DNA from 3 places in the Sphingomonas sp. HMP9 genome. Region 2 is predicted to be linked to each of the others. Evidence: predicted binding sites of a transcription regulator. Region 2 holds the regulator's gene; each other region holds the start of a gene.
The links. The regulator LexA, encoded in region 2, represses DNA repair genes until DNA is damaged. The targets are predictions, from matches to a motif close to GTTCCNCNCTTGTTCT.
Positions count from the first base shown of each region.

Region 1: a site for LexA is predicted at 2,862-2,877, ahead of HMP09_RS01315 (ATP-dependent helicase). Genes of this name have one in related genera too.
Region 3: a site for LexA is predicted at 6,326-6,341, ahead of recA (recombinase RecA). Genes of this name have one in related genera too.

Region 1 covers NZ_AP022673.1:270,285-280,902, reverse strand. The annotation lists gene HMP09_RS01330 (hypothetical protein) at 1-128, opposite strand, end outside; gene HMP09_RS01325 (inorganic phosphate transporter) at 320-1,987, opposite strand; gene HMP09_RS01320 (UrcA family protein) at 2,216-2,545, opposite strand; gene HMP09_RS01315 (ATP-dependent helicase) at 2,955-5,237, shown strand; gene HMP09_RS01310 (L-rhamnose mutarotase) at 5,259-5,600, opposite strand; gene HMP09_RS01305 (SDR family oxidoreductase) at 5,713-6,453, shown strand; gene HMP09_RS01300 (fumarylacetoacetate hydrolase family protein) at 6,464-7,309, shown strand; gene HMP09_RS01295 (L-fuconate dehydratase) at 7,306-8,583, shown strand; gene HMP09_RS01290 (SDR family oxidoreductase) at 8,580-9,332, shown strand; gene fucP (L-fucose:H+ symporter permease) at 9,358-10,618, shown strand, end outside.
Region 2 covers NZ_AP022673.1:1,128,989-1,139,606, reverse strand. The annotation lists gene gltX (glutamate--tRNA ligase) at 1-1,227, opposite strand, end outside; gene HMP09_RS04895 (ComEC/Rec2 family competence protein) at 1,368-3,482, shown strand; gene lexA (transcriptional repressor LexA) at 3,473-4,144, opposite strand; gene HMP09_RS04885 (molybdopterin molybdotransferase MoeA) at 4,213-5,394, opposite strand; gene HMP09_RS04880 (TonB family protein) at 5,819-6,553, shown strand; gene moaC (cyclic pyranopterin monophosphate synthase MoaC) at 6,666-7,133, opposite strand; gene trpC (indole-3-glycerol phosphate synthase TrpC) at 7,130-7,906, opposite strand; gene trpD (anthranilate phosphoribosyltransferase) at 7,908-8,900, opposite strand; gene HMP09_RS04860 (anthranilate synthase component II) at 8,897-9,493, opposite strand; gene HMP09_RS04855 (hypothetical protein) at 9,694-10,098, shown strand; gene HMP09_RS04850 (anthranilate synthase component I family protein) at 10,210-10,618, opposite strand, start outside.
Region 3 covers NZ_AP022673.1:1,601,416-1,612,033, reverse strand. The annotation lists gene HMP09_RS07180 (lytic transglycosylase domain-containing protein) at 1-825, opposite strand, end outside; gene HMP09_RS07175 (uracil-DNA glycosylase) at 822-1,592, opposite strand; gene HMP09_RS07170 (electron transfer flavoprotein-ubiquinone oxidoreductase) at 1,733-3,394, shown strand; gene HMP09_RS07165 (tetratricopeptide repeat protein) at 3,402-4,820, shown strand; gene HMP09_RS07160 (4-(cytidine 5'-diphospho)-2-C-methyl-D-erythritol kinase) at 5,126-6,082, shown strand; gene recA (recombinase RecA) at 6,418-7,491, shown strand; gene HMP09_RS07150 (class I SAM-dependent methyltransferase) at 8,200-9,036, shown strand; gene HMP09_RS07145 (glutathione S-transferase family protein) at 9,072-9,707, shown strand; gene HMP09_RS07140 (dicarboxylate/amino acid:cation symporter) at 9,846-10,618, opposite strand, start outside.

The DNA.
Region 1 (10,618 bases), 860 kb from region 2:
ACGATGTCGCGCGCCACCGCGCCGACGTCGTTCACATCGCGTACCAGCAGGCGGCAATGGCTACATTCGGACCATGCGTCGCGCGCGATCCAGTCCCAGTTCCCGCAGATCGAACATCGTATTTGCATGATCCCGGCAACCCACAGCGTGAGGGAGCGGTTCCCGAGCCGCTATCCGGCACCTGGGCACCCGGTTTGTACCAACTTCCGCTGTCATCCTGACGAAAGTCAGGACCCAGGGTAACCCGCGCCGTCTTCCGTGGCTCTGGGTCCTGACTTTCGTCAGGATGACGGGAAGAGGAAGCAGAACCGATCTGCCCTCAATACCCCAGCGAGTGTGCCAACATCAGCAACAGCCAGTACAACCCGCCCGACAACAGCATCGCCACTGGCAAGGTCATGACCCAGGCCAGCGCCATGTTCATCACCGTACGCCGCTGCAACCCCGCACCGTTGGCGACGCTCGCGCCCGCGACGCCTGACGACAGGATGTGCGTGGTCGACACCGGCATGCCGTATCTCACCGCCAGCAGGATCGTCGCCGCGGCGACCAGCTCGGCCGACGCGCCCATGCCGTAGGTCAGGTGAGTCTTGCCGATCCGCTCGCCGACCGTGACGACGATCCGCTTCCATCCGACCATCGTGCCCAGCCCCAGCGCCAGCGCGACGGTCACCTTCACCCAGGTCGGAATGTACCGCGTGCCCTGTTCGAGCCCGCTATCATAGCTTTTGAGCGTCGTGATCTCCTGCGCGGTGAAGCGGCTCTGCGCGGACGTGTCGGCGGCGATCAGCTTGGTCGTATCGAGCACGAGGTACATGTCGTTGCGCAGGTTCGGCGTCGCCGCGGCCGGCACCTTGCCGAGCGAGCCATAGCTTTCGATCCGGCTCGACACGTCGTCCGACAATGTCGCCAGCGCGCCGTAGATGACCGGGTCGGCGACATGCTTGGCTTTCAGCGCCTGCGTGACCTGCGCACGCGCGGTACCGACGTCGACCGGCGTACCATCGGCGTGCGCGCGGTACGCGGCCGATGCGGATTGCGCCGTCTGCACGAACGCCGGCATCGCGCTCTCGCGCATCGTCCGGTTCAGGGCATAGGCGGTCGGCGCGCAGCCGATCAGGATGAGCATGATCAGACCCATCCCCTTCTGTCCGTCATTGCTGCCATGCGCGAAGCTGACCGCGGTGCAAGTGCCGATCAGCAGCGCGCGGATGCCGCGCGGCGGTGGCGTCTGCCCCTTGGGCGCCTCGTACAGTTTCTGGTCGCGCAGGAACCGCTTCATCACGAGCAGCAGCAACAACGCACCGACGAACCCGACGAGCGGGCTGAATGCCAGCGCGGACAGAACCTTCCAGACCTGCACCATGTCGACGCCCGACGTCCCGTCCGCGACGCCATTGATGAGCTGGTTGGCGAGGCCGACGCCCAGGATCGAGCCGATCAGCGCATGGCTGGACGAATTGGGAAGCCCGGCCGCCCAGGTTGCGAGGTTCCACACGATCGCCGCCAGCAACAGTGCGAATATCATCGCGAAACCGCCGACGCTGCCGACGTTGAGGATCAGGTCGACCGGCAACAGCGTGACGATCGAATACGCCACCGCGCCCGACGACAGCATCACGCCGAGGAAATTGAAGAACCCCGACCAGACGACCGCGAGCGGCGCGGGCATCGAGTGCGTGTAGATGACGGTGGCGACCGCATTGGCGGTATCGTGGAACCCGTTCACGAACTCGAACCCTAGCGCGATCAACAGCGCCAGCGCGAGGAACGCGAACGCCCCGCCAGCCAGGCTCTCGCCGACCTGCGCGGTGTCGAACGCGATGCTGACCCCTGCATAGGCGAGCCCGCCGATCAGCACGGCCAGGAAGATCCACCGCCCTGCCGGGTGCAGCGAATGGTCGAGCTTGGGACCGGTGTGCGGCGCCGATGTCGCACCGCTCGAATCAGCAGTCAGCGCGGCGGGTGCAAATGTGGAGGTTGCCATGGGAATTCGCAGTCGGCCCTTACGATGACAATCTTATGACAAATGTAAATCAAGCGATCGTTCGGCCTGATCTGGGACGGCGCTCTTGACGATCCTCCCCCGCCAGTTGGGGGGGCGCCGGAGGCGGCGGTGGGGGAGGACAAGGAACGGACGCGGCCCCTTTCCTCCCCCTTGCGGGGGAGGATCGTCGGAGCGTCTCTGACTAACGATCAGCCGTCCTGCGCGAGTTTACCGAGCCCCACCGATGCTCGCGAGCTGAGTCCCGCTGCGCGCGAACAAGACGGCCAGCTTCACACTGGCATCCGCGGTCATTTCCTTGCGGCACCGCTGCGCATTGGCAAGCGCGTCGAGCCCCCCGCTGCGCGGCTGGCAGGCGCTGCTGATTGCGGACCGCAGCCGGTGCTGGAACGCGGTCCGCCCGGCGTCGCTGGTCAGGTCGAGCCCGGCGCGCGACACGCGCACCGACACCGGCTCGCGCCCGGGACTAGCCGAAGCGATCGTGGAAAACAGGCATGCGCCGACAATCGTCGCCGAAGCGACGCTGATGAAAAGCTTCATGATGATGTTCCTCAATATGGTCCTGCGGTCCGCAGGACTCAGCCTGCGGGCGACGGCGCCAGCGCGTCGGGACGCCTTTCTGGATGCGGTGTCTCCGACGACGAACCACGTCGCTGCGCATGCTCTAGTCGTACTTCATGACGCCCGCGCGACGCTTTCGCGACGGTTCGAAAGCATGTGAAAACTCCATCTGGAGCGTCCGATGACATCCGGGAGACCGGTCCAGCGCGGTCATGTAGACCATCGGCATTCCCCCGCACGGTCAGCAATCTCCGCCTTGGCGCAGCGCATGATACTCAGGTGCGCCTCCGCTGAAGTTCCCTTCCTGTTCCGGCTATTGCGGATGCCGACAGGTCATACTTGCTTGCCCCATCGCCCCCCGTTCCCTACCTGTTCACCGGTGAACCAGATCGCCCACACGTCCGCGCCGCACGCCGAGCCTCCCTATCTCCGTGGCCTCAATCCGCCGCAGCGCGAGGCGGTGCTGACCACCGACGGCCCCGTCCTGATCATCGCAGGCGCCGGAACGGGCAAGACCGCGGCGCTGACCGCGCGTCTGGCGCACCTGATCTTCACCAAGAAGGCATGGCCGTCCGAGATCCTGAGCGTCACCTTCACCAACAAGGCCGCACGCGAGATGCGCGAGCGAGTCGGCGGGCTGGTCGGCGACGCGGTCGAGGGGATGCCGTGGCTCGGCACCTTCCACGCGATCGCCGCCAAGATGTTGCGCCGCCATGCGGAGCTGGTCGGGCTGCAATCCAATTTCACGATCCTCGACACCGACGACCAGCTGCGGTTGCTCAAGCAGCTCATCCTGGCCGCGGATATCGACGAGAAGCGTTTCCCGACGCGCAGCCTCGCCGGGTTGATCGACCAGTGGAAGAACAAGGGCCTCGTCCCCGCCGATATCGATGCGGGCGAGAGCGAGCGCTACGCCAATGGTCGCGGCGGCGAACTCTATGAGCAATATCAGACCCGGCTGCGCGCGCTCAACGCCTGCGATTTCGGCGACCTGCTGCTCCACATGCTCGTCATCCTGAAAACGCACCGCGACGTGCTGGGCCTGTATCAGCAGCGCTTCAAATACATCATGGTCGACGAGTATCAGGACACCAACTCGTCGCAATATCTCTGGCTGCGGCTGCTCGCGCAGGAGCGCAAGAACATCGCCTGCGTCGGCGACGACGACCAGTCGATCTATTCGTGGCGCGGCGCGCAGGTCGAGAACATCCTGAAGTTCGAGCGCGACTTTCCGGGCGCGAAGGTCATCCGTCTCGAACAGAATTACCGCAGCACCCCGCACATCCTCGGCGCGGCCTCGGGCGTGATCGCCAACAATGGCGGCCGCCTCGGCAAGCAGCTCTGGACCGAGCTCGACGTCGGCGAGAAGGTCAAGGTCATCGGCGTTTGGGACGGCCCCGAGGAAGCGCGCCGCGTCGGCGAGGAGATCGACAGCGTCCGCCGCTCGGGCAAGTCCTTGGACGAGGTCGCGATCCTGGTCCGCGCACAGCACCAGACGCGCGAGTTCGAGGATCGCTTCATCGCGATCGGCATGCCGTACAAGATCGTCGGCGGCTTCCGCTTCTACGAACGCGCCGAGATTCGCGACGCGCTCGCCTATCTGCGCGTGGTCAACCAGCCGGCGGACGACCTTGCCTTCGAACGTATCGTCAACGTCCCCAAGCGGGGCTTGGGCGACAAGGCGGTCGCGCGCATCCACCAGCTAGCGCGCGCCACCGGTACGCCGCTCACGACGGCCGCGGCCCGCATCCTCGACACTGACGAACTGACCGGCGCCGCGAAGAAGTCGCTCGGCCGCCTCGTCGGCGACATCGCGCGCTGGCGCGACATGGCAACCACGCTGCCGCACGCCGAACTCGCGCGCCAATTGCTCGACGAGAGCGGCTACACCGCGATGTACCAGGCCGAGAAATCGGTCGAGGCGACCGGTCGGCTCGAGAATCTGAGCGAACTCGTCCGCGCGATGGAGGAGTACGACTCGCTCGGCGCGTTCCTCGAGCATGTCTCGCTGGTGATGGACAACGACGGCGGCGCGCAGGATCCGCAGGTCACGATCATGACGATCCACGCCGCCAAGGGCCTCGAATACGACACCGTCTTCTGCGTCGGCTGGGAAGAAGGGCTGTTCCCCTCGCAACGCTCGCTCGACGAGGGCGGCGTAAAGAGCCTCGAGGAGGAGCGTCGCCTCGCCTATGTCGCGATCACCCGCGCCCGGCGCTTGGCCGTCATCATCCATGCCGCCAATCGTCGGATCTACGGCCAGTGGAACTCTTCGATCCCGAGCCGCTTCGTCGCCGAACTTCCCGCTGAACACACCGATACGGAAACGACGATGTCCGGCGGCGCGAGTCTCTGGCAAGCCAATTGGTCCGACCGCGCGGACCCGTTCGCCGACGTGGCGCGCGGCACGGGTCGAGGCCCGGGCTGGCAGCGCGCGGCAGGCACCGGCAGCACATTCTCGGCCAAGCCCGCCCGCGTCGTCGAAAGCCGGTCGAGCGCGATCAGCCTCGGCAACAAGGGCCGCGACGATCTCTCGCTCGGCATGCGCGTGTTCCACCAGAAGTTCGGCTATGGCAGCATCGCCGAGATCGAAGGCAACAAGCTGGAGATCGACTTCGAACAATCCGGTCGCAAGCGCGTGATGGACAGCTTCGTGACGCTCACGCCGTAACGGCATCGGACCGGAGAAGGATCAGCCGGCAGTCTGATCCGCGAGCGAGAAGATCCGCTCCATCACCGCCCATTTCGGTCCGGCCGCGTCGATCGGCGTCTGATAGACGTCCATTGCCGCTTCCCAGGACGCGACGACCGGCTGCAACGCCGGATCGGCTGCGCGCGGGAAATCGTCCTCGACCTCAGCGATCATCACGAGGCGGTCGGCGACCTGCCAGATCTCCATGTCGCGATACCCCCGCTGGACGATGTCCCGCACGACCTCGGGCCACACGGCTCCTGGCGCGTGGCGTTCGCGGTAGGCGGCGATCAGCTCTGCGTCATCGACCAGGTCAAGCGCGGTCACGATGCGATACGTCACGGTAATTCCTTCGACACGGCGTACTCCCGCGACAATAGCGCCGTCGCCTCTTTTCAAAAGTAACTTTGACTAATAAAACCGGCGAAACGCACAACGACGCGCAGGAGATGGAATGAGACTGTCCGGCAAGACCGCGGTAGTGACCGCGGCGGCACAAGGCATCGGCCGCGCCACCGCAGAACGCTTCCGCGACGAGGGTGCACGGGTCTTCGCGCTCGATCGTGACGGCGATGCGCTACAGGCGATGGACGGCGTCGAGCGGCTCGTCGTCGACCTGCTCGACGCCAGCGCGATCGCGGCGCTGCCCGCCACGATCGGCGACATCGACATTCTCGCCAACGTCGCCGGCTTCGTTGCGGCAGGCGACATCCTGCAAGGCAGCGACGATGACTGGATGCTGTCGTTCGATCTCAACGTCCATGCGATGCACCGCATGATCCGGGCGTTCCTGCCCGGCATGCTCGCGCGCGGCGGCGGCGCGATCGTCAACATGAGCAGTATCGCGTCGAGCGTGAAGGGCATTCCCAACCGCTATGCTTACGGCGCATCGAAGGCGGCGGTGGTCGGGCTGACCAAGGCCGTCGCCGCCGATTTCGTCGGCCGCGGGATCCGCTGCAACTGCGTATGCCCCGGCACGATCGAGACCCCGTCCCTGCGCGAACGCATCGTCTCGCAGGCGGGGACGCAGGGCATTTCGGTCAGCGAGGCCGATGCGGCGTTCGTCGCGCGCCAGCCGATGGGCCGCCTCGGGCGCGCCGAGGAGATCGCCGCCCTGTTCCTGTATCTTGCCAGCGACGAATCGAGCTTCACCACCGGCGCGGTCCACGTGATCGACGGCGGCTGGGTCAACTAAAGGAATCCGCATGAAACTTCTGCGTTACGGCCCGCGCGGCCAGGAAAAGCCCGGCATCCTCGATCAGGACGGTGCGATCCGCGCGCTGCCCCCCGAACTTGGCGATATCGCCGGTGACCTGCTGTCACCCGAGGGTCTTGCAAAGATCGCCGCGCTCGACGTCACGACCTTGCCCAAGGTCGATGGCGCGCCGCGGATCGGGCCGTGCGTCACGCGGACCGGCAAGTTCATCTGCATCGGCCTGAATTATTCGGACCACGCCGCGGAGAGCAACATGGACCTCCCCGCCGAGCCGGTCGTGTTCGGAAAATGGACCAGCGCGATCCAGGGCCCGAACGACGATGTCGAGATCCCGCGCGGATCCGAAAAGACCGACTGGGAGGTCGAGCTCGGCGTCGTTATCGGCACCCCTGGCCGCCATATCGCCAAGGCCGATGCGCTGTCGCATGTCGCCGGCTATTGCGTCGTCCATGACGTGTCCGAGCGCGCGTTCCAGCTGGAGCGTGGCGGCACGTGGGACAAGGGCAAGGGCTGCGATACGTTCGGCCCGATCGGTCCCTGGCTCGTCACCGCGGACGAGGTCGGCGATCCGCAAGACCTGAAGCTCTGGCTCGAAGTCGACGGCCATCGCTATCAGGACGGCACCACCGCCAACATGATCTTCGACGTCGCCACGATCGTCTCCTACCTCAGCGACTTCTGCACGCTCGAGGCGGGCGACATCATCTCGACCGGTACGCCGAAGGGCGTCGGCCTGGGCCAGAAGCCGCCGGTATATCTGCGTGCAGGCCAGACCGTGCGGCTCGGCATTGATGGCCTTGGCGAACAGACGCAGGCGATGGTCGCCGCCGCATGACGACCATCACCGGCCTCAGGACGATCGACCTTCGTTTCCCGACCAGCGCGGGGCTCGACGGGTCCGACGCGATGAACCCCGATCCCGATTACTCGGCCGCCTATGTCGTGCTGGACACGGATACCGACGGCCTCGAAGGCCACGGCCTGACCTTCACGATCGGGCGCGGCAACGACATCTGCGTCGCGGCGATCGAGGCGATGCGGCATCTTGTCATCGGGCTAGACCTCGACTGGATCATCGCGAATCCGGGGCGGATGTGGCGACATCTGACCGGTGACAGCCAGTTGCGCTGGATCGGCCCCGACAAGGGCGCGATCCACCTCGCGACCGGCGCGGTCGTCAACGCGATCTGGGATCTGTGGGCGAAGGCGGTCGGCAAGCCGGTCTGGCGCCTCGTCGCGGACATGACCCCGGAGGAGTTGGTCCGGACGATCGACTTCCGGTACCTGACCGATGCCATCACCCCGGAGGACGCGCTCACGCTGCTGACGAACCGCGCGGCGGGCAAGGCCGAGCGGATCGCCGATCTCGAGGCCAACGGCTTCCCCTGTTACACGACATCGGCGGGATGGCTCGGCTATCCCGACGAGAAGCTGCGCAGGCTCGCGCAGGAGGCGGTCGATGCGGGCTTCGACTATATCAAACTGAAGGTCGGTCGCGACCTGGAAGACGATATCCGGCGCCTGACGATCGCGCGCGAGGTGCTCGGTCCCGATCGGAAGCTGATGATCGACGCGAACCAGGTGTGGGATGTTCCGCAGGCGATCGAGTGGATCAACGCGCTGGCTTTTGCAAAACCCTGGTTCATCGAGGAGCCGACCAGCCCCGACGATATCCTCGGCCACCAGGCGATCCGGCGCGCGATCGGAGCGGTCAAGGTCGCGACCGGCGAGATGTGCCAGAACCGCATCATGTTCAAACAGTTCATGGCGGCAGGCGCGATCGACGTCGTGCAGATCGACAGCTGCCGTCTGGGCGGCGTCAACGAGGTGCTCGCGGTGCTGCTGCTCGCGGCCCAGTACGACCTGCCGGTCTGTCCGCATGCCGGCGGTGTCGGCCTGTGCGAATATGTCCAGCATCTCTCGATGATCGACTATATCTGCTTCTCGGGCACCAAGGAGGGGCGTGTGATCGAATATGTCGACCATCTCCACGAGCATTTCGTCGACCCCTGCGTGATCCGCGATGCAGCGTACATGCCGCCGACGCTGCCCGGCTATTCGATCGAGATGAAGCCCCAGTCGCTGATCGATTATCGGTTCGCCGGATGAAGCTCGGGCTCGACGGTAAAATCGTGATCGTCACGGGTGGCGGGGCCGGGATCGGCCTTGCCATCGTCCGCACGTTGGCCGAGGAAGGTGCGATCCCCGTGATCGTATCACGGAGCGCACCGGAGGATTTCACGGCCGAGCATCTGTTCGTCGCGACCGAATTGTCCGACGACGATGCGTGCGCCGCGGCCGTCGAGGCGGCGGTATCACGCTACGGCCGGATCGACGGCCTGGTGAACAACGCCGGCGCCAATGACAGCATCGGGCTCGACCGGTCACCGGCCGAGTTCCGCGCCTCGCTCGACCAGAACCTCGTCCATTATTTCGCGATGGCGCATCACGCGGTACCGCATCTGCGCAAGACCGGCGGCGCGATCGTCAACATCTCGTCGAAGACCGCGGTCACGGGACAAGGCGACACCAGCGCCTATGCGGCGGCGAAGGGCGCGCAACTCGCGCTCACCCGCGAATGGGCGGTCGCCCTGCGCGGCGACGGGATCCGCGTCAACGCGGTGATCCCGGCAGAGGTGATGACGCCGCTCTACAAACGCTGGATCGACACGTTCGACGATCCGCAGGCCAAGCTCGACGGCATCGTCGGCCGCATACCGCTCGGCCACCGCATGACCGAGGATCGCGAGATCGCCGATACGGTCGTCTTCCTGCTCTCCGACCGGGCGAGCCACACGACCGGCCAATGGCTCTACGTCGATGGCGGCTACACCCATCTCGACCGCGCGATAGACTGACAAAACCATAATCAGGAGTAGATCAATGCGCGGAACGACCGCCGACAGGAACTACGTGCCGGCGATCGTGCTGACGGTCGCGCTGTTCTTTCTCTGGGGAATGGCGAACAACCTCAACGACATCCTGATCGCGCAGTTCAAGAAGGCGTTCACGCTCACCGATTTCCAGACCAGCTTCGTCCAGCAGGCCTTCTACATGGGCTATTTCCTGCTTGCGGTGCCGGCGGCGCTCGTGACGCGTGCAAAGGGCTACAAGACGGCGATCGTCACCGGCCTTGTCCTGTACGCGGCAGGTGCGCTGCTGTTCTACCCCGCGGCGCACTATGGCGAGTATCTGTATTTTCTGGCGGCCTTGTTCGTGATCGCGTGCGGCCTGGCGTTCCTGGAGACGTCGGCGAACCCGCTGATGACCGAACTCGGCGACCCGACAACTGCGGCCAAGCGGCTGAACTGGGCGCAGGCGGCGAACCCGGTGGGCACCGTGGCGGGGGTGCTGATCGGCAAGTATTTCATTCTGTCGGCGATCGTTCACGACGAACCGACGGTCGCGGCGATGAGCCCGGCCGCGCGCGAGGCCTTTTATCGCAGCGAGGTCGTAGCGGTGCAGACGCCCTATCTGGTGATCGGCCTCGTCGTGTTGCTGTTCGCCGTCGCCGCCGCGGTGATCCGCTTTCCCGAACATCGCGCAGAGGAATCGGTCGGTGCGCCGTCGCGGTTCGTCGACGTGTTTGCCCACCCGCGCCTGATCTTCGCGACGGTCACGCAGTTCTTCTATGTCGGCGCGCAGGTCGGCATCTGGAGCTACACGATCCGCTACGCGCAGGCGAACGTCCCCGGCATGGCCGAGCACGACGCTGCCGATTACCTGTTCGCCAGCCTCGTCCTGTTCGGGATCGGCCGGTTCGTCGGGACCGCGCTGATGGGCAAGATCGCGCCCCCTCGCCTGCTCGCGATCTTCGCCGGTGTCAGCGCGGGGCTGGCCGCGATTGCAGGCCTCGTCGGCGGACAGGGCGGGCTCTACGCGCTCGTGCTCGCAAGCCTGTTCATGTCGATCCAGTTCCCGACGATCTTCGCGCTCGGCATGGACGGACTGGGGCCGCTTCGTCGCGCGGGCGCGTCGCTCATCATCATGGCGATCATTGGCGGCGCGGTGCTGACCGGTCTGATGGGACACATCTCCGATCTCGCCGGCATCGATACCGCGATGCTGGTGCCCGCGGCGTGTTTCCTGGTGGTGCTGGGGTTTGCGGTGAAGGTGGCGGGGACGCCAGCGGCAGGCAACGGTC
Region 2 (10,618 bases):
GTCAAGTTCGGCATGGGCATTGACCAAAATAGCGCTCGCTTCACCCTGCAAAAGGCTCGCTGCGGCGTCATCCATCGCCAAAGGACGCTGGCTGAACAGGAAATTCGATCCTTCGGCCAGCTCGTTCAGGTTTGCGGCACGCGGCTTCAGAACGGGCATTGCGCGAGTCAGAAGATCGAGTCCGCCGGTCGGGAGGTCGTGACCGATCCGGTCGGCAGCGAACTGCGCCAGACGCGCGTCGTCGGCTTCGCGGATGTAGTGGCCGTTGAGGTTCTCGAGCTTCTTCAGGTCGAAGCGCGACGGCGACTTGCCGACGCCCGACAGGTCGAACCATTCGACCGCCTGCGCGCGGCTGATGATCTCGTCATCGCCATGGCCCCAGCCGAGCCGGAGCAGGTAATTGTCAAACGCCTCGGGGAGGATGCCCATCTCGTCGCGATACGCCTCGATGCCGACCGCGCCGTGACGCTTCGACAGCTTGGCGCCGTCGGGGCCGTGGATCAGCGGAATGTGCGCGTAGATTGGTTCGGGCCAGCCCATCGCGCGGTAGATCGGCAGCTGGCGGAACGCGTTGTTGAGGTGATCGTCGCCGCGGATGACGTGGGTGACGCCCATGTCGTGATCGTCGACGACGACCGCGAGCATATAGGTCGGCGTGCCGTCCGAGCGGAGCAGGACGAGATCATCGATCTCTTCGTTGCGGACGGTAACGGCGCCTTGGACTCGGTCCTCGATCGTGACGGCGCCTTCCTGCGGTGCGCGCAGGCGGACGACGTGGGGAAGATCGGGGGCCTCGCTTGCCGGGCGGTCGCGCCATGGGCTGCGGATGCGCAGCGGCTTCTTGGCCGCCTGCGCCTCAGCGCGCATCGCGGCGATTTCCTCGTTGGTCATATAGCAGCGATAGGCATGGCCGTTGGCGATCATCTCGTGCGCGACCTGCGCGTGGCGATCGGCGCCGGCGAACTGCATGACCGCGTCGCCGTCCCACTCGAGCCCGAGCCAGCGCATCCCGTCGAGAATCGCGTCGATCGCCGGCTGGGTCGAGCGGACCCGGTCGGTATCCTCGATCCGCAGCAGGAATTTACCCCCCTTCGCCTTTGCGAACAGCCAGTTGAACAGCGCTGTGCGCGCGCCGCCAAGATGCAGGAACCCCGTCGGCGACGGAGCGAAACGGGTAACCACGGGTGCAGCCGAATTGGCGGTGCCCGTTTCAGATATTGCGCCCAACCGCGGGTGCTCCCAGACTGAAGAAACGATGGAGAAACGATAGAAAACCGATGGCCATGACAGCCGTCGCCGCCCCTAGCATGCGTCCTTGGCGGCGACAAATGGGCGTGCCGCGATGGGGGGCTGTCGTTGGGCTGGCCATGGAGCGCTGGCTCGAGGCGGAGCGCGACCAACTGGTGTTGTGGCTGCCGGTGATGCTGGGCGCGGGAATCGCGCTGTGGTTCGCCCTGCCGGACTCTGCCGCCTGGTGCGTGGCGATCTTGCTGTTGGTGGCGAGCGGGTTGGCGTGCTTGGCCATGGGGCAGGGCGGACGTGCGGCACGCGCGCTGGCGACCGGGTTGCTGACGGGCGCGCTTGGTCTCGGGTTGATCTGGGTACGGTCTGAATCGGTGGCGCGGCCGGTGCTGGCCGGTCCGACGATCGCGCGTTTTTCCGCCAAGGTCGAGGCGGTCGAACCGCTGGTGGCGCGCAAGCTCGTCCGGTTGACGGTGTTGCCGGTCGGTAAAGGTGTAGAGACGGACGGGCAGCACGTCGCGTTGCCGTACCGCGTCCGTGTCAATCTGGCCGAGGCGGATGCGCCGACGCTGCTCGGCATCGGTGCGGTGGTCCATCTTCGGGCTCGTTTGATGCCGCCGCCGCTCCCCGCAGTCCCGGGCGCCTACGACTTCGCGCGCGTCGCGTGGTTTGGCGGGATCGGCGCAACGGGGCGCGGCTTCGCACCGGTGGTCGTGACGACGCCGAACGGATCGGGGGCGGGTATCCGCGTCGCGCTGTCGCACCATATCGTATCGCGACTGGACGGCAGTGCGGGCGGTATCGCCGCGGCGCTCGCGACCGGCGATGTCGGGGCGATCAGCGAAGAGGATTCGGAGGCCATGCGTCGCGCGGGGCTCGCGCATCTGCTGTCGGTCAGCGGCCTGCACATCACAGCAGCGGTCGCGGCGACGATGTTGATCGTGTTGCGTCTGCTGGCGCTCAGTCCGTGGCTGGCGCTGCATGCGCGCCTGCCATTGATCGCGGCCGTAGCGGGTGCGGCGGCGGCGATCGGTTATACGCTGCTGACCGGCAGCCAGGTTCCGACGATTCGGTCGTGCGTGGCCGCGCTGCTCGTGCTGGCGGCATTGGCTATAGGTCGCGAGGCGATGACCTTGCGGCTCGTCGCGGCGGGGGCGGCGTGCGTCATGCTGGTCCTGCCCGAATCGGCGGCGGGGCCGAGCTTCCAGCTCTCGTTTGCCGCGATCACCGCGATCATGGCGCTGCACGAACATCCCGCAATCCGGGCGTTCTTCGGTCCTCACGACGAAGGACGCTGGCGCAAGGTCGCGCGCGGTGTCGCGTCGCTGCTGCTGACGGGGCTGCTGGTCGAAGTCGCGCTGATGCCGATCGCGGTGTATCATTTCCACAAGGCTGGATTGTATGGCGCGTTCGCCAACATCATTGCGATTCCTCTGACGACGTTCGTCGTGATGCCGCTGGAGGCGCTGGCGTTGCTGCTCGATGCAGCCGGCGTTGGTGCGCCGATCTGGTGGCTGGTGCAGCGATCGCTCGATGCGCTGCTGTGGCTGGCGCATGGAGTTGCCAGCGCGCCGGGCTCGGTGCGGTCCTTGCCCGCGATGCCGACGGCGGCGTTTGCGCTGATGATCGTCGGCGGCATCTGGATCGCGCTGTGGCGGACGCGGTGGCGACGGCTCGGGCTGATGCCGTTGGCTGCTGGTGCGATCTGGGCGCTCATGACGCCGCCACCGGACGTTCTCGTGACGGGCGACGGGCGCCATGTCGCGGTTCGGACGGCGGCGGGGCTGGCGATGCTGCGCGACCGGGCGGGGGATTATACGCGCGACATGCTGGCCGAGAATGGCGGGGTGGATGGGGAACCGCTGCTGCTCGCGGACCAACCCGATGCGCGGTGCAGCCGCGATCTGTGCGTCACCGATATCGTGGCGCGGGGACGGACGTGGCGGATCCTGGCGACGCGAAGCGCTTACATGGTGCCGATCGCCGCGTTCATCGCCGCGTGTCGCAGCGCCGATATCGTCGTCAGCGAACGTGGTCTGCCGAAACGCTGCGTGCCACGGTGGTTGAAACTGGATCGCCGCGTGCTTCGGCGGACGGGCGGCGTTGCGTTGAACTTGGGGACGGGGACGGTCGTGACGATCCTGAATGCCGGCGACCGTCACCCTTGGCGACATCCGCCATTGCTCGAACGCACCGTGCATGCGTTCAGGCCGCGCCATGTCCCAGCACTTCAGTCGTAGCGGCGGAGGATTCCAGAGAGCTTGCCCTGCACGCGGACCTGCGCGGGGGCGTAGCGCTGAGGATCATAGGCACGGTTGGCAGGGTCGAGGCGGACCATGGCGCCTTCGCGGCGGAAGTATTTGAGCGTGGCTTCGCTCTCTTCGATCAAGGCGACGACGATCTCGCCGTCGCGGGCGGTCTCGGTGCGGCGGATCAGCGCATAGTCGCCGTCGAGGATGCCGGCCTCGACCATCGAATCACCGGAGACTTCGAGCGCGTAATGTTCGCCGGTGCCGAGCAGGGCCGCGGGAACGGCCAGCATCGTGCTGCCCTCGAACGCCTCGATCGGGACGCCGGCGGCGATGCGCCCGTGAAGAGGGATTTCGACGACGTCGTTCGCGGGCTGCGGTGCGGCGACCGGCGCGGGCTTTACGTTCGACGCCTTTGACGGCACCTTCTTCTCGGCACGCTCCGGCATGCGCAACACTTCGAGCGCGCGTGCGCGGTTGGGCAGGCGGCGAATGAAGTTGCGCTCCTCGAGCGCGCTGATCAGACGGTGGACGCCCGACTTCGATTTCAGGTCGAGCGCGTCCTTCATCTCCTCGAACGACGGCGAGACGCCGGTTTCGTTGAGGCGATCGTTGATGAAGCAGACGAGTTCGTGCTGCTTGCGCGTGAGCATGGCGGTTCTCCGTCCGGAACAGACTGGGAACTTCTATGGAACATAATTAACGCCGTCAAGCGCCCGTATCACGCAATCACGAGGATTTCCGCCGATTCGCCTGCGCTGGCCGCCGGGGCGTTGCCGGCGCGGACGATCAGGCAGGTCGAGCGCGCGAGCGTGAGCAGCATCGAGCTGTCCTGGATGGTCGAGGCATAGGCCTTGCCGTCGCGGAGCTCGGCGCGGAGATAGTCGGTGCGCGCATTGTTGGCGGGCAGGTCTTCGCCGAGCAGCGCGTGGGTCGACTGAGGGAGCGGATCGCGCGCGCCGGCCATGTGCGCGACGACGGGCTTCACGAACAGCGCGGCGGTGACGAACGCGGAGACCGGGTTGCCGGGCAGGCCGAGCACCATCATCTCGCCGATCCGCCCCGCCATCATCGGCTTGCCGGGGCGCAGGGCGATCCGCCAGAAATCGATTCGGCCGCCGGCGGCTTCGATCGCCGGGCGGACAAGGTCGTGATCGCCGACCGAGGCGCCGCCGGTGGTAACGAGCAGGTCGGCTTGAACGCTCGCGAAGGCCTCGCGCAGGATCTCTAGATTGTCGGGGAGGATGCCGAGATCGATAACGTCGACGGGCATGTCGGCGAGCATCGCGGCGAGCATGACGCCGTTCGATTCGGGAAGTGCGACGCCGTCGGTGGTCGTGCCGGGGGGGACGAGTTCGTCGCCCGTGGCGGCGACGGCGACGCGGACGCGGCGGTTGACGGTCAGGCTGCCGTGCCCGCCGGTCGCGACGACGGCGATGCGGGCGGGGCTTAGGCGGTCGCCGGCGGCGATCAGCCTAGTGCCGGTCGAGAAGTCGAGCCCTTTGCGGCGGGTGTTGCGGCCGAACGTCGGCGGGCCTTCGCCGGCCAGGATCAGGGTCGCGCCATCACGTTCGGCCTCTTCCTGGACCATCACGGTGTCGGCACCTTCGGGCATTGCCGCGCCGGTGAAGATGCGGGTGGCTTCGCCGGGAGCGACCTTGCCGGTGAAGGGACGGCCGGCGGCGCTTTCGCCGATGACGGTCCAGGGGCCGGGAAGGTCGGCGAACCGGATCGCGTAGCCGTCCATCGCCGAGAGGTCGGCCGCCGGCTGCGTGCGGCGAGCGAGAATGTCCTCGGCGGCCCACCGGCCGGCGGCTTCGCGCAGCGACACAGTCTCGCTGCCCACGCGAGGGGCCATGGCGAAGAGGCGGGTCTGGGCTTCGGCGACGGGGACTAGGGTCATGCTTAAGGCTCTGTTTTTAGGCGGTTCTGAAAAGTGAAGTATAGAAAGTATAGACGCTGGGAGCGGTTTGGCGGTTCGCGCTTTGGGGTCGTCTCGTGAGGGGAAGCGCGGGGTGCCGCGGTATGTTCCGTGCTGTGCCATCGGTTTGGCGTGTAGGACAGGTGTTGTGGCGCCGGGGGGGAGCGGCGATCCGGTGTATCGGACGTTGGCTACAGCCGCCTTGTGCTCCCGCGAAGGCGGCAGCCCAGGCTGGGTTCCCGCCTTCGCGGGGAAACACGGTTGGGCGGACGTCGCTCGTTATTAGCTGAGCCGTGCCAACTGGGCCCCGGCCTTCGCCGGGGTGGGGTTTGTGGCGCCGCCGGCCAGCTTCCGTTCATGCGGCAAGGGGCTTTTCTGGCGCGCAATGAGACACCAGATCAATAGGATGACGGTTACCCAGCCACGGACGAGAGACAGGATCGGCGCGGCGGTTGGGGCCGTCCTGCTGCCGGGGGTGCTTGGCTATGCACTGCTCAATGGGCTGGTCGTGCCGATGCCGGCTGCCGTTACCGACGCGCTGAAGGTGTTCGGCGTGGCGCCGCCACCGCCTCCGCCGCCGGTCGAGAAGGTCAGGCCACGCCCGTCGCCCAGTCGCAAGCCTCAGGGCGCCGCGTCGCCGCCCAATCTGAAGTCGAAGGCGACCGAGGTCGTGGCGCCGCCGCCGGTGGTGCCGGTGATGGTGCCGCCGCCGGTCGTGGTTGCGGAGAAGGCCGGGTTGGGCGCGCAGGCGACCGCTGGCGCTTCGGATGTGCGCGGGCCGGGGACTGGGAGTGGCGGGATCGGCAACGGCACCGGGAGCGGCGGCTATGGTGATGGGGACGGTGGGGGTGGCGAGGAAACGCCGCCGCGGTGGCGCAAGGGGCGGTTGAAGGATTCTGATTACCCGAGCGACGCGCCGAGAACGGGTATTCGTGGCGTGGTTTCAGTCCGCTATGTCGTCCAGGTGAGCGGGCGTGTGTCGGATTGCCGGGTGACGCGGTCGAGCGGGAGCGGGGTGCTGGACAGCCTGACCTGCCGGTTGATCGAGCAGCGGCTTCGCTATGATCCATCGCTGGATGCAGCGGGGCGGCCGGTGGAGTCGACGATCGTGCAGGATCACTACTGGACGATCGAAGACTAGAACCCTTGCGGTCGGGGTGCGGCTCCTACCCCTTGGGTATTGCCTCGCGTGCCCTCACCCTTCGCCGCCTTCGGCGTCTTTCCCTCTCCCCGTTGGGGAGAGGGTTTTGTCGTTATGCGGTCCAGTTGCCGGATTTGCCGCCGGATTTGGCGCGGACGCGGATGTCGGAGAGGACCATCGTCTTGTCGATCGCTTTGGCCATGTCGTAGATCGTCAGGAGGGTTACGGTTGCAGCCGTCAGGGCTTCCATCTCGACGCCGGTCTTGCCTTCAGTCGAGGCGGTCGCGGTGGCGGTGACGCCGGTTGTGTCGACCACGAGGTCGATCTCGACCTTGGTTAGCGGTAGCGGGTGGCAGAGCGGGATCAGGTCGCTGGTACGCTTGGCGGCCATGATGCCGGCAACGCGCGCGACCGCCAGGACGTCGCCCTTCTTCGCGGTGCCGGCGCCGATCGCGGCGGCGGCTTCGGCGGACATGGTGATGCGGCCGGAGGCGACCGCCTCGCGGGCGGTGACCGCCTTGCCGCCGACGTCGACCATCCTCGCCGCACCGGCTTCGTCGATGTGCGTGAGGCCCGTCATCCTACCAGCGCTCGGGTCGCGGCTTCGACGTCGTCCTGGCGCATCAGCGCTTCGCCGATCAGGAAGCAGCGTATGTCGTGCTCGGCCATCGCGTCGAGTTCGGCGCGGGTCGTCAGGCCGCTCTCGGCGACGAAGGTGCAGTCTTTCGGCGCCTTGCCGACGAGGTCGTAGGTGCGCTGGAAATCGACGGTGAAGTCGCGCAGGTCGCGGTTGTTGACGCCGATGAGCCGCGACTTGAGGTTCAGAGCGCGCTCCATCTCGTGCGCGTCATGGACCTCGACCAGCACGTCCATGCCGCATTCGAGCGCGGAGGCTTCGATCTCGGCCATCTGGACGTCGTCGAGCGCAGCGACGATGATCAGGATGCAGTCGGCACCGATCGCGCGCGCCTCGGTCGCCTGCCACGGATCGACCATGAAGTCCTTGCGCAGGACCGGGATCGACACCGCGTCGCGCGCGGCGGTCAGGTACGCGTCGGCTCCCTGGAACCATTTTTCGTCGGTCAGGACGGACAGGCAGGCGGCACCGCCGGCCTCATAGGCGCGGGCATGCGCGACGGGGTCGAAATCGGCGCGAATCAGGCCCTTTGAGGGACTGGCCTTCTTGACCTCGGCGACCAGCGCATAGCCGGCCTTCGCATCGAGCGCGGCGCGGAAGCCGCGCGGTTTCGACATGCGGGCGATCCCGGCGTCGATATCGGCGAGCGAGGTGGTGGCCTTGCGCGCGGCGACTTCGGCGCGCTTGGTCTCGAGAATACGGTCGAGCATGGTCATGTCAGTAGGCGATCCAGCGGGCGAGCAGCGCGTCGGCGCTGCCGGTGTCGAGAGCGGCGGCGGCTTTTGCCACGCCATCGACGAGGGTGGGGACGGTGCCGGCGACCATCAAGGCGGCGGCGGCGTTGAGCAGGACGGCGTCGCGGTACGCGCCCGTCTCGCCCTTGAGCAGGCGGCGGAGCGCGTCGGCGTTGTGATGCGCGTCGCCGCCACGGATGTCGGTGATGGCGTGGCGGGTGAGGCCGGCGTCCTCGGGGGCGATGCTTGTTGGGAGCGCGATGCTGCCGACGGACGCAACGATGCTGGGGCCGGCGCCCGACAGTTCGTCGAGGCCTTCTTCGCCGGACACGACGAGCGCGGCTTGCGTGCCGAGCTGTTCGAGTGCGTCGGCGTAGAGCGTGACGTAGTCTGGGCGGGCGATGCCGATCAGTTGGCGGGTGGTCCCGGCCGGGTTGGCGAGCGGGCCCATCAGGTTGAAGATCGTGCGCTTGCCGATGCGCTGGCGGATCGGGGTGATGCGCTTCATCGCCGGGTGGTGGTTGGCGGCGAACAGGAAGGCGATGCCGATGTCGTTGAGGCTGGCCTCGGCGGTGGCGCCGGCGCGGTCCATGTCGAGGCCGAGGACTTCCAGCGTGTCGGCGGCGCCCGCCTTGCTGGAGGCGGCGCGGTTGCCGTGCTTGGCGACGGGGACGCCGGTCGCTGCGACGACCAGTGCGACCGCGGTCGAGACGTTCAAGGTGTGGTGACCGTCGCCGCCGGTGCCGCAGACGTCGATCGCGCCGGCAGGGGCGTCGATCGGGAGCATCCGGTTGCGGAGCGCGCGTGCGGCTTCGGCGATCTCGATGCTGGTCTCGCCGCGGGTCGCGAGATCGGTGAGGAAGGTGGCGATCGCATCGTCGCTGGCGCGTGCGTCTAGGATGTCGGCGAACGCCTCGCGGGCGGATTCGCGCGTGAGCGGGGAGGATGGATCGGGCAGAAGCGTGGTGGTCGTCACAGTTCCAAGCCTTCGCGCGGCTTTACCGGGATCTCGGCCATTCTCAGGAAGTTCGCGAGCATCGCGTGGCCGTGCTCGGTGGCGATGCTTTCGGGGTGGAACTGGACGCCGTGGATCGGCAGTGTCTTGTGGCGGAAGCCCATCACCGTGCCGTCCTGCGCGGTGGCGTTCACCACCAGCGTATCGGGCACGGCGTTGACGATCAGCGAGTGATAGCGCGTGGCGATGAACGGCGATGGGAGACCCGCATATAGCCCGGTGTCGTCGTGGAGCACCGGCGAGGTCTTGCCGTGCATGAGCCCGCCGCGCTCGACCTTGCCGCCGAAATGCTGACCGATCGCCTGATGGCCGAGGCACACGCCGAGCAGCGGCTTGCCAGCGTCCGCGCAGGCGGCGACGAGATCGAGGCTGACGCCTGCCTCGGTCGGCGTGCAGGGGCCGGGAGAGATGAGGAACGCGTCCGCGCCCGACGACAGAGCCTGCCCGGCGGAGATCGCATCGTTGCGGACGACTTCCACCTCGACGCCCAGTTCCATCAGGTAATGGACGAGGTTCCAGGTGAAGCTGTCGTAATTGTCGACGACGAGGATCATGGCGTCGCCATAGCCGATGCGCAGGGGCATGCAACGGTGTTGCACTCTGTACCGCGAGGACCATGTTACACCGTATCGGCAGGCGGGTCAGACAGGTGGGGCAGCACGCCGCGGGCGTCGCCGTCGTCACGCCGCTGCAGATCATTCAGGGTGGAGCCATGCCGACTGGCGGACGTTGTCACTTCAAAGGAGCTTACTCGATGTTTCGTACCGCCGTCCTCGCCGCACTGATCGCGTTTCCCGCCATGGCCGCCGCGCAGGAGGCACAGGTCGACACGCCGCCGCAGCGCATCCGCAGCGTGACGCTGACCGGTAACCAGGCTTGCCCCAAGTCGACCGCCGGCGAAATCGTGGTGTGTTCGACGCTCGAGCAGCCGTATCGCATCCCCAAGCAGCTGCGCGACGACAAGCCGATCGCGGCGAAGAACCAGAGCTGGGTGAACCGCGCGGCGACGATGGACCAGGTCGGACGGGTGGCGGGTGGCCTGCCCGATACGTGTTCGCCGGTCGGCACCGGGGGGCAGTCTGGGTGCGCCATGCAGCGGAACCAGGCGTTTGCCGCGGAGCGTCGTGCTTCGGCCAGCGAGTCGAATACGCAGCCGTAAGCTGCAAAGGAATAGTTACGTCGTCCCGCGTCCTCACGAAAGTGAGGGCGCGGGGTAACGGATGTCGACCATCGTGGCCCTGGATCCTGACTTTAGTCAGGATGACAAGGTCTACTGCCCGAAGCCGGGGGCCTTTGCCCGGCTGACCGCTTCGCGGGCGGCGGCGAGGATCGCGCCGGCCTTGGCCTCGCATTCGCGTTGCTCGTATTCGGGGATGCTGTCGGCGACGATACCGGCGCCGGCCTGGACGTGGATGGTGCCGTCCTTCACGACCGCGGTGCGCAGGACGATGCACGAGTCCATCGAACCGTCGGGCGAGAAATAGCCGACGCCGCCGGCGTACGCGCCGCGCCGTTCGGGTTCCAGCTCGGCAATGATCTGGCAGGCGCGGACTTTCGGCGCGCCGCTGACGGTGCCGGCGGGGAAGCCGGCGAACAGCGCGTCGAGTGCGTCCTTGTCGGGCGATAGCGTGCCGACGACGTTCGAGACGATGTGCATGACGTGGCTGTAGAATTCGACG
Region 3 (10,618 bases), 470 kb from region 2:
CGCCGCTGCGCGAAGGTCGACGTCGCCCGCCCGCGCTGCGACGCCCTCGAACCCGGTCTCCGCATTAGCGCAATCGTTCTGCCGCCATGCCGACAGCGCGCCGACCCAGCGACCCTGGACCGCCCAGTCGCCGACGCCGTCCTGCGCCTTCGCGGCCATCATGCGCGCGTTCGAATCGTCGCCCTGGAGGAAATAGATCCAGGCGATCTTCTGCTGCCACTCGGTCAGCGCCTCGGGGGTGAGGCCGGGCGTGCTTTCGAGCAGCGACTGCGCCTCGCGGCCCATGTCCGCCTTGACGTAAGGCTGCATCTTGATCGCCAGATCCGCGGCGATCATGTCGCCCTTGAGGCTCTTCGCGCGGACGCGACGCGGCGCGCCGTCCTGCCAGATCAGCCGCTGCGCGACCGGTAGCGGGGGCAGGCCGACCGCACCGCGCAGCGCCGCGAGACGCGAGATCTGCTCGGCTTCGGGCAACTCGGGCGCTTCGTTGAGCAACGCGACGAGCGGTTCCATTTCGACCTTGGGCGAGCCCTTGGCCGTGTACATCTCGGCGCGCGCGATTGCGTGCAGCGGGCCGGGCTTCATCGTGTCGAGCCCGATCTGCGCGTCGGTCCACTTGCCGTCGCGGATCGCCGCGAACACCGTCTTGTACGCCTCGCGCTGGCCGGCATCGAGCTGGTCCGGGATCTGCTCCAGCGTCGGCGCGCCTACCAACTGCGTCGAGCCAAGCCTCGCATCGCCGGCAGGCTCATTCGCGACGGTCGCAGCCAGCGCCGGGAGGCGGAGGGCGCTCAGCCCGAGAACGATAGCAAGAGTCCGAATCATCGTGCGCCCTTTTGCGACATCTGTTCGCCCATCAGCATCTGCAAATCCTTCCAGGCCTCAGCCTTGGCCGCGGGCTTCTCGATCAGAAACCGCGGATGATAGCTCGCGACCACGCTCGTCATATCCGACGCGTCACCGGCCTTCGTTTGTGCAGTCTTATGGTTAAACCCGTGCAAACGCCCACGCGCTGCCTGTAATTCCGTCCCGAGGATCGCACGGCTCGCCGCATTGCCGAGGATCAGCAACCGCTGCGGCGCGACCAAGCCGATGTGATGCTTGGCGATTTCCGCGAGCCGCTCCTCGACCTCGCTCTGGATCCGCCCCGCCGTCGGCCGCTTTGCGCAGACCGCCGCAAGGTGGACTTCGTCGCGCGTCAGACCGATCGCGGCGAGCATCCGGTCGAGCAACCGCCCCGATGCGCCGCTGAGTAATGCGCCCGCATCGCCGTCATCCCGGTCCGGGCAATCGACAAGCACCATGACCGTAGCGTCAGCGGGCCCGATCGCCGCCAGCGAAACCCCGCTCCAGTCCGCCTCGGGGACCTGCGCGCCGCTTCGCCACGCGAGGAAATCCGCCAGCAGGAGCGGCATCGCGGACGGCGCGACGACCGGCGCGGCAGGCGTAGTCGCAGGCACGACCAACGGCTCCGGCGCGGCAAACCAGTCGCGCGGGACGTCGCCGACCAGCGTGTCGACGCCAGCCTCGTGCCACCAGTCGAGCGCGCTCGCCGCGGCGTTTCGCCAGTCGATGGTTTGGTCCGCCCCCACAAGGTAACCTATGCTGCACGGTTGACGTGGCGGTCAACTCGCGCAATCGCCATATTGGACAAGACGGTGCCGGCCCGAGCCCGAACGAAGGGCAGGGGCGGATAGACTGGGCTATAGGGGACATCCCCCGGGAGACGATGATGACGACACGTGAATCGATGCCCTATGATGTGGTGATCGTCGGCGCAGGCCCGGCGGGGCTCTCGGCAGCGATCCGTCTCAAACAGATGGCAGCCGAAAAGGACGCGGAGATCAGCGTCTGCGTGCTCGAAAAGGGTTCCGAAGTCGGCGCGCATATCCTGTCGGGCGCGGTCATCGATCCGAAGAGCCTCGACGAGCTGCTGCCCAATTGGCGCGAGGATGGCTGCCCGCTCGCCGAAGTGCCGGTGACCGAGAACCATCACTGGATCCTCAGCAAGACGAAGAAGAGCGAGATGCCGCACTTCGTCACGCCGTCGTTCATGCACAACAAGGGCACCTACACCGGCAGCCTCGGCAATCTGTGCCGCTGGCTCGCGGGCAAGGCGGAAGAGCTCGGCGTCGAGATCTTCCCGGGGTTTGCCGCCGCCGAAATCCTGTTCAACGACGACGGCTCGGTCAAGGGCGTCGCGACCGGCGACATGGGCGTTGCGCGCGATGGCACGCACAAGGGCGACTATACCCCCGGCCTCGAACTCCACGCCAAATACACCTTCTTCTCGGAAGGCTGCCGCGGCCACCTGACCAAGGAACTGATCCGGACATTCGACCTCGCCAAGGACAGCGATCCGCAGGTCTACGGCCTCGGCATCAAGGAACTCTGGGACATCGATCCCGCGCTCCACAGCCCCGGCCGCGTCATCCACACGCAGGGCTGGCCGCTGACCGAGACCGACGGTTCGAACGGCGGCGGCTGGATCTATCATCAGGCGAACGGTCAGGTCTCGATCGGCTTCGTCACATGGCTCAACTACACCAACCCGCATCTCTCGCCGTTCCACGAGATGCAGCGCTGGAAGACGCACCCCGAGATCGCCGCGCTGCTCAAGGGCGCCAAGCGAGTCAGCTACGGCGCACGCGCGATCAGCGATGGCGGGCTGCAGTCGATCCCCAAGCTCGTGATGCCCGGCGCGGCACTAATCGGCGACAGCGCCGGTTTCCTAAACGTGCCGCGGATCAAGGGTACGCATACCGCGATGAAGTCGGGCATGATGGCCGCCGAGGCCGCGGTCGAGGCGATCGTCTCGCAGCGCGGCCATGACGAACTCGCCGCCTATCCAGCGGCGTTCGAAAAATCGTGGGTGAAGAAGGAGCTGTCGGTCGTCCGCAACGTCGTGCCGCTGGTCAAGAAGTTCGGCGATCTGGTCGGTTCGGGGCTTGCCGGCGTGACGATGTGGCTCGAGCATCTGGGGATCAAGGTGCCTTTCACGATGCACCATCATCCCGATCATGAAAGCCTGTGGCGCAAGGATCTGGTCAAGCCGATCGCGTATCCCAAGGCCGACGGCGTCCTCACCTTCGATCGCCTCTCGTCGGTGTTCATCTCGAACACCAATCACGAGGAGGATCAGCCGGTCCACCTGACGCTCAAGGATCCGGCGGTGCCGATCACCTACAACCTGCCGATGTATGACGAGCCTGCGCAACGCTATTGCCCGGCCGGCGTTTACGAGGTGGTGGGCGTCGAAGAAGGCGATCCGAAGTTCGTCATCAACGCGCAGAACTGCGTCCACTGCAAGACCTGCGACATCAAGGACCCGACCCAGAATATCAACTGGGTCGTACCCGAGGGCGGCGGAGGCCCCAATTATCCCAACATGTAAGCCCGTATTGCTCGCACTTGGTCTCGTCCTGGCGGCTCCCGCAACGGCTGGCGCCACGGCCGGGACGAGTGATCTCTCCGCGTATCTGAAAGCGCGCGCTGCCGACGCGGCGGGACGACCGGACCTCGCCGCCGCCAGCTATGCCAGGGTGCTGACGGCATCGCCCGCCGATCCCGTCGTCGCGATCCGCGCTTACCGCGAAGCGCTCGAGGCGGGCGACATGGCGCTCGCCACGCGCGCCGCCGCGGTCCTCGGCAAGGCGGGCGTTGCCCCCGCCGATGCCGCGCTGCTCCCGCTCGCCGACGCCGCGCGACAGGGCGATACCAAGGCCGCGAGTGCCGCCATCGCCACGCTCGCCGCCGGGCCGCTCGTGGTCCTCGCGCCCTCGCTCTACGCCTGGGTTGCGCACGCCGAAGGCCGCGATCCCGAACCGTCGCTTGCCACCGCCGCGAAGGACCCGGTCGCCAGCCGCTTCGCCGCCGAAACCCGGACGCTGATCGCCGCGGCGCCGGCCAGACAACCGCTCGCGATCGGCGTCTCGCGTCTGCTCGCGCGCCTCGCCAGCGACCTCGCGGCGGGCGAACCTTCGCCGCTGTCGATCGCCCTGACGCAGGCCGCGCTGCGCGCCGACCCGCGCTACGACGGCGCGCGCGTGCTCCTCGCCGACGCGCTTGCGCGCACCAAGATCGTCGACCGCGCGCTCGCCGTCCTCGACGAGATCGACCCGAAAGGCCCCTCCGCCGTGGCCGCCGCCGCCGAGCGTATCGACATTCTCGCCAACGCCGACCGCGACGGCGAAGCGCTCGCCGCCGCCAAGAACCGCGTCGACCAGCCGGGGGCGGGAGCCGCCGACTGGCAACGCTATGCCGATCTGCTTCTGACCACCGGCAACCCCGCCGAGGCGGCCACGTATTATCAGCGCGTTATCGCCGCCGACGGCGACACGGGCGGCAGCTGGGCAGCGTGGCTGCAATATGGCGGCGCGCTCGATCAGGCCGGGCGCTGGCCCGAAGCCCGCGAGGCGCTCGAAAAAGCCGTCGCGCGCGGCCCTGCGCAGCCGCTTGCGCTCAACTATCTCGGCTTCGCGCAAGTCGAGCATGCCGACGACATCCCCGCCTCGATCCGGCTGCTCGAACGCGCCACGCGCCTCGATCCGACCAATGCCTCGATCACCGATTCGCTGGGGTGGGCCTACCATCTCTCCGGCGACACCGCGCGCGCGCTGCCGCTGCTCGAAACCGCCGTGCAGGCCGAGCCCACCAACGCCGAAATCGCCGACCACTTGGGCGACGCCTATTGGAGCGTCGGTCGACGCTACGAAGCCCGCTACGCCTGGCGCGCCGCGGTGCTGACCGCCGAACCCAGCGACACGGCGCGGCTGACCGCCAAGATCGCCAACGGCCTTCCGCCGAAAGCGCGCCGCTGACCTGCTCTCTTATCGGGAACGGCCCGCATCGCAGCTATGCGCAGGGTGAGGGCGATGCGAACGGCGGGAGTGACCATAACGACGCCCGCACTTGGCCCGCCCCTCGCCCAGACCTCGCCATGTGCGCGCCCCCCCTCCGTCATCCTGACGAAAGTCACGACGCAGAGTAACGAACGCTGCCGTGCCTGGCTGTGGATCCTGACTTTCGTCAGGATGACGGATGTTGGCGATTACGTCGCACAGCGTTGCCAGGGCCCCTCCGTCCGCTAAGCCAGTCCCCGACCCGCCAAACCCCGAGACCCCCGATGCCCGCCACCACCGAACCCGCGCCTGCGAAGATCAACCTGGCGCTCCACGTCCGCCACCGCCGCCCCGACGGCTATCACGAGCTCGAAACGCTCTTCGCCTTCGCCACCGATGGCGACACCGTCACCGTCGAAGCCGCGCAGACCAACAGCTTCACCATCACCGGCCCTTTCGCCGCTGCGCTCCTGACTCCCCCCGACACTACCCCGGCGGAGGCCGGGGCCCAGTTGGGGGAGGGTAATGACGACACGCCACGCGCGTCACACACGGTCGTGGGCAATGCCCCTTGGTACGGCAACCTCGTGACTGCCGCCGCCGACGCCTTCACCGCCGCCTTCGCCCCGAACGCCCGTCACGCGATAACGCTGGAAAAGCACCTCCCCATCGCCTCGGGCATCGGCGGCGGCTCGGCCGATGCCGCCGCTACGCTCCGCGCGCTTGTGCGCCTCCACGGTATCGCCGCCACCGATGCGCGCCTGCACGCCATCGCCGCGAAGCTCGGCGCAGACGTCCCCGCGTGCCTAGCCAACCGCACCACGCTCGGCACCGGCAAGGGCGACACCCTTACAAACCTCGAAGGCCTGTCCGGCACGCCGCTTCTCCTGGTAAATCCCGGCGTCGCGGTCTCGACCGCCGCCGTCTTCAAGAATTGGGACGGGCAGGATCGCGGTCCGATCCCCGAAGGCGACCTTCTCACGCGTGCAACGGCAGGCCGCAACGATCTGGAGCCCTCCGCGCTGGCGTCGGCCCCGGTCATCGCTGACGTCCGCGCGCTGCTCGACGCGGCGCACGACGTCCTGCTGTCCAGAATGTCCGGCTCCGGCGCCACCTGCTTCGCCCTTTTCGAGACCGCCGAAGCCAGGGACGCCACCGCAACCGCCGCACAAGCCCGCGGCTGGTGGACGCTCGCCACGACGCTCGCCTGGTTCACCTCTCACTGCGCTCCGTCATCCTGACGAAAGTCAGGATCCAGAGCCACGATCGCAACCGCTCCTCCTGGACGCATCTCAAGCGCGCCGATCAAGTCGACCGCTGCGAACCCATGCCCGAGCAACCCGAGCCGTTCTCGACCAAACTTTCCCCAGCCCATCGCGTCATCCCGGACTCGTTCCGGGATCCACCATGCAGCGCATCCGCAGATGTCGAGTATGCAACTCGGTGGCTGCTACGAAACCCGGCCCTTTTTGCACAAACCCGATGTTCCGCACTTGTTCCAGGAGAACAAAGAGAATACATGGCGTTTGACGCGTTGAATGGCACGCGCGCTTGCTTTAGCGATGGGAGCTTATCAATGGCCGCTAATCTGAAAGTGATCGACACCGGCATGGCAACCGCAACCAACGACCGCCAGAAGGCGCTCGACGCCGCGCTCGCGCAGATCGACCGCGCGTTCGGCAAGGGCTCGGCGATGCGCCTGGGTTCCAAGGAAACGATGCAGGTCGAGGTCATCTCGACCGGCTCGCTCGGGCTCGACATCGCGCTCGGCGTCGGCGGCCTGCCGCGCGGCCGCGTGATCGAGATCTACGGGCCGGAAAGCTCGGGCAAGACCACGCTCGCGCTCCACGTGATCGCCGAGGCGCAGAAGGGTGGCGGCACTGCCGCGTTCGTCGATGCCGAGCACGCGCTCGACCCGGTCTATGCCAAGAAGCTCGGCGTCAACATCGACGAGCTGATCGTGTCGCAGCCCGATACCGGCGAGCAGGCGCTCGAGATCGTCGATACGCTCGTCCGCTCGAACGCGATCGACGTGCTCGTGGTCGATTCGGTCGCCGCGCTCGTGCCGCGCGCGGAAATCGAGGGCGAGATGGGCGACAGCCATGTCGGCCTCCAGGCGCGCCTGATGTCGCAGTCGTTGCGCAAGCTGACTGGCTCGATCAGCCGATCGCGCTGCATGGTGATCTTCATCAACCAGCTGCGCATGAAGATCGGCGTGATGTACGGCAACCCGGAGACGACGACGGGCGGCAACGCGCTGAAGTTCTACGCCTCGGTCCGCCTCGACATCCGCCGCATCGGCGCGATCAAGGCCGGCGAAGAGGTGACGGGCAACCAGACGCGCGTGAAGGTCGTCAAGAACAAGGTCGCGCCGCCGTTCAAGCAGGTCGAGTTCGACATCATGTATGGGCAGGGTGTCTCGAAGCTCGGCGAGATCCTCGATCTCGGCGTGAAGGCAGGCCTCGTGGAGAAGTCGGGCGCGTGGTTCAGCTACGATAGCGTCCGTCTCGGTCAGGGTCGCGAGAATTCGAAGACCTTCCTCAAGGACAACCCCGAAACCGCCGACCGCCTCGAAAAGCAGATCCGTGCGCGCACCGACAAGGTCGCCGAGGAAATGATGGCCGGCCCCGAAGACGGCGACGACGTCTAAGTCCACCCGTCTCCCCGACAGGAAACGGGGGGACCCCTTCACCCTCTCCCCTCGGGGGAGAGGGAGGGACCCATTGCCCTTGCAATGGGAGGGTGAGGGCGTGCGAGGAACGGCACCGCCTCCAAACCCGCCCCCACCCCGGCGAAGGCCGGGGCCCAGGTGGGAAGGCCTATCAAATCGAGCCCCCCGACACCCCAATGTCGGGCCAACAGCGCGGAGACCCTGCGCAACTGGGATGGCTTTTCAAATCAACTGCCACGACAACCCAAGTTCGCGCCACCCGGGCGGAGGGCTAGCCCCGCTGAGATGGCCTACAAAATCTCTTGCCATGACAACCCGAGTCCGCACCACCCCGGCGGAGGCCGGGGCCCAATCGGGATTGCCTCGCAAATCGAATGCCGCGACACTCCAAGCTCGCGCTACCTGGACGGAGGCCGGGCTCAATTGGCACGGCCTCTCAAATCAACTGCTCAGACAACCCAAGTTCCGGCGTGCGCTGCAACCGCCAATATATCCCAGCGCTCCCACTCCGATCTTCTCCCGCGAAGGCGGGAGCTCAGACTGGATCCCCGCCTTCGCGGGGAAACAACGATGCGCGAACTACCGCGGCGGCAGAAATCGCTCGACGCAGAACCCGCGCGAGCGTCTATACTTTCTATACTTCACTCCCCCAACGCCCCCGAACCCCAAGCATGAAGCGCCCCGCTGATGACCACAGGCTTTGACTGGACTGGCAGGATTGGCGACGTCTGGGCCGAGGAATGGCGCCGCACCGATCGCAGCTTTGCCACCCTCACGCCGCATCTGAACGCCGCGATCCTCGCTGCCGCCTCACCCCAAACAGCCAACGTCATCGACATCGGCTGCGGCGCGGGCGCGACCACGATGGCCACCGCGCACGCCCTCCCGAACGCGACCGTCACCGGGATAGATCTCTCCCCCACGCTGATCGAGACCGCCCGGCAACGCGCCGGCGACCAAACCAACGCGCAGTTCGAATGCGCCGACATCACCGTCGCCGCTGCGCACCACGCCCCGGTCGATCTCTACGTCTCGCGCCACGGCGTCATGTTCTTCGCCGACCCCGTCGCCGCCTTCGCCACGCTCGCCGCCGCCGCCGCGCCGGACGCGACCCTAGTCTTCTCGTGTTTCGCCGAGCGCGCCGCCAATCGCTGGGCCACCGAAACCATTGCCGCTACCGGTGGCGACGCGGACGCGCCGGCGACGACCGCGCCCGGCCCGTTCGCGTTCGCCGACCCCGGCCATGTCGCCGATATCCTCGCCAACGCGGGCTGGCATGCAGAACCGCCGCGCCGCATCGACTTTGCCTATCGCGCCGGCGGCGGGCCCGACCCGGTCGCCGACGCGGTCGACTATTTCCGCCGCATCGGCCCCGCGGCATCCGCGATCCGCGACTCGGCGCCCGAGGAACGCGAGCACTACATCGCGCGTCTCACCCAAGTCTGTGACCGTCACCGCATCGACGACACGGTGGAATTTCCCGCCGTCGCCTGGATCTGGACGGCGCGCACCGCGGCCGGATAAGCGCGTCGGCGGGATAGAAGAGCAGGGGAGCCAGCATGATCATCGTCCACCACCTCGAAAACTCGCGATCGCAGCGGATCCTGTGGATGCTCGAGGAACTCGGCCTCCCGTACGAGATCAAGCGCTACGAGCGGAACCCGCAGACCATGCTTGCGCCGCCCGAACTCAAGAAGGTCCACCCGCTCGGCAAGTCGCCGGTGATCGAGGACACCGATGTCGAAGGGGGCCAAGTCATCGCCGAGACCGGCGCGATCGTCGAATATCTCGTCGACAAAGCGGACGGCAAACTCGGTGCGCCCGCGAACCGCGCTGACGCGCTGCGCTACCGTTTCTGGCTGCATTACGCCGAAGGCTCGATGATGCCGCCGCTGCTACTCAAGCTCGTCCTCGCGCGCATCCCGATCATGGGCAAGGTCGCGGTCAAGAAGATCCAGCCGATGATCGACGTCCATCTCGACTATGTCGAATCCGAACTGGCGCAGCGCCCGTGGTTCGCCGGCAATGAGATGACTGCCGCCGACATCATGATGAGCTTCCCGCTCGAAGCCGCGCGCAGCCGCGGCGGCATGAACGAGTCCCGCCCAGCAACGATCGCGTGGCTCGCCAAGGTGCACGCGCGGCCGGCATATCAGGCCGGGCTCAAGAAGGGCGGCCCCTACGCATACGCGTGAGCTACTAGGTAACGCCTCCGCCTCTAACCTCCCGTCATCCTGGGCTCGACCCAGGATCCAGAGCCACCAGCGCGCCCGATTGTGGCTCTGGATCCCAGCCTTCGCTGGGATGACGGAGTTAGTTAAACTTTGGCAGCCTCAACCCTGACCCGGCCCGATCTTGTCGAAGCTGTCGATATTCGTCTTGGGCCCATGCCCGGTCGGTGCATGCGGAAAGTCCCGGTCGGCCGGCTCGCGCTCGTCGAGCCCGCCCTCCCATTTCGCGACGACCGTCGCCGCGACCGCATTGCCGATCACGTTGGTCGCTGAGCGCCCCATATCGAGGAAATGGTCGACCGCGAGGATCAGCAGAATCCCCGCCTCGGGGATCTTGAACATCGACAGCGTGCCGGCGATCACCACCAGCGACGCACGCGGCACGCCCGCAATCCCCTTCGATGTCACCATCAGCACGAGCAGCATCGCGATCTGCTGCCCGATCGGCATGTGGATGCCATAGGCCTGCGCGATGAACAGCGACGCGAACGTCATGTACATCATCGACCCGTCGAGATTGAACGAATAGCCCAGCGGCAGCACGAAGCTGGCGATCCGCGGCGGCACGCCGAACCGGTCGAGCGCCTCCAGCGTCCGCGGATACGCCGCCTCCGACGACGCGGCGGAGAAGGCGAGGATCAACGGATCGCGGATATAGCGCACTAGCAACCGAGTCCGCGGGCCGATCAGCACGAACGCGATCCCGATCAGCATCGCCCACAGCAGCGCGAGCCCCAGATAGAAGCACAGCATGAAATAGCCGAGATCGCCGAGGATGCTCGGGCCGCGCTCGGCAAGCGTCGCGGTCACCGCGGCGAACACCGCGAACGGTGCGAACCGCATCACGTAATTGGTGATCTGGAGCATCACCGCGA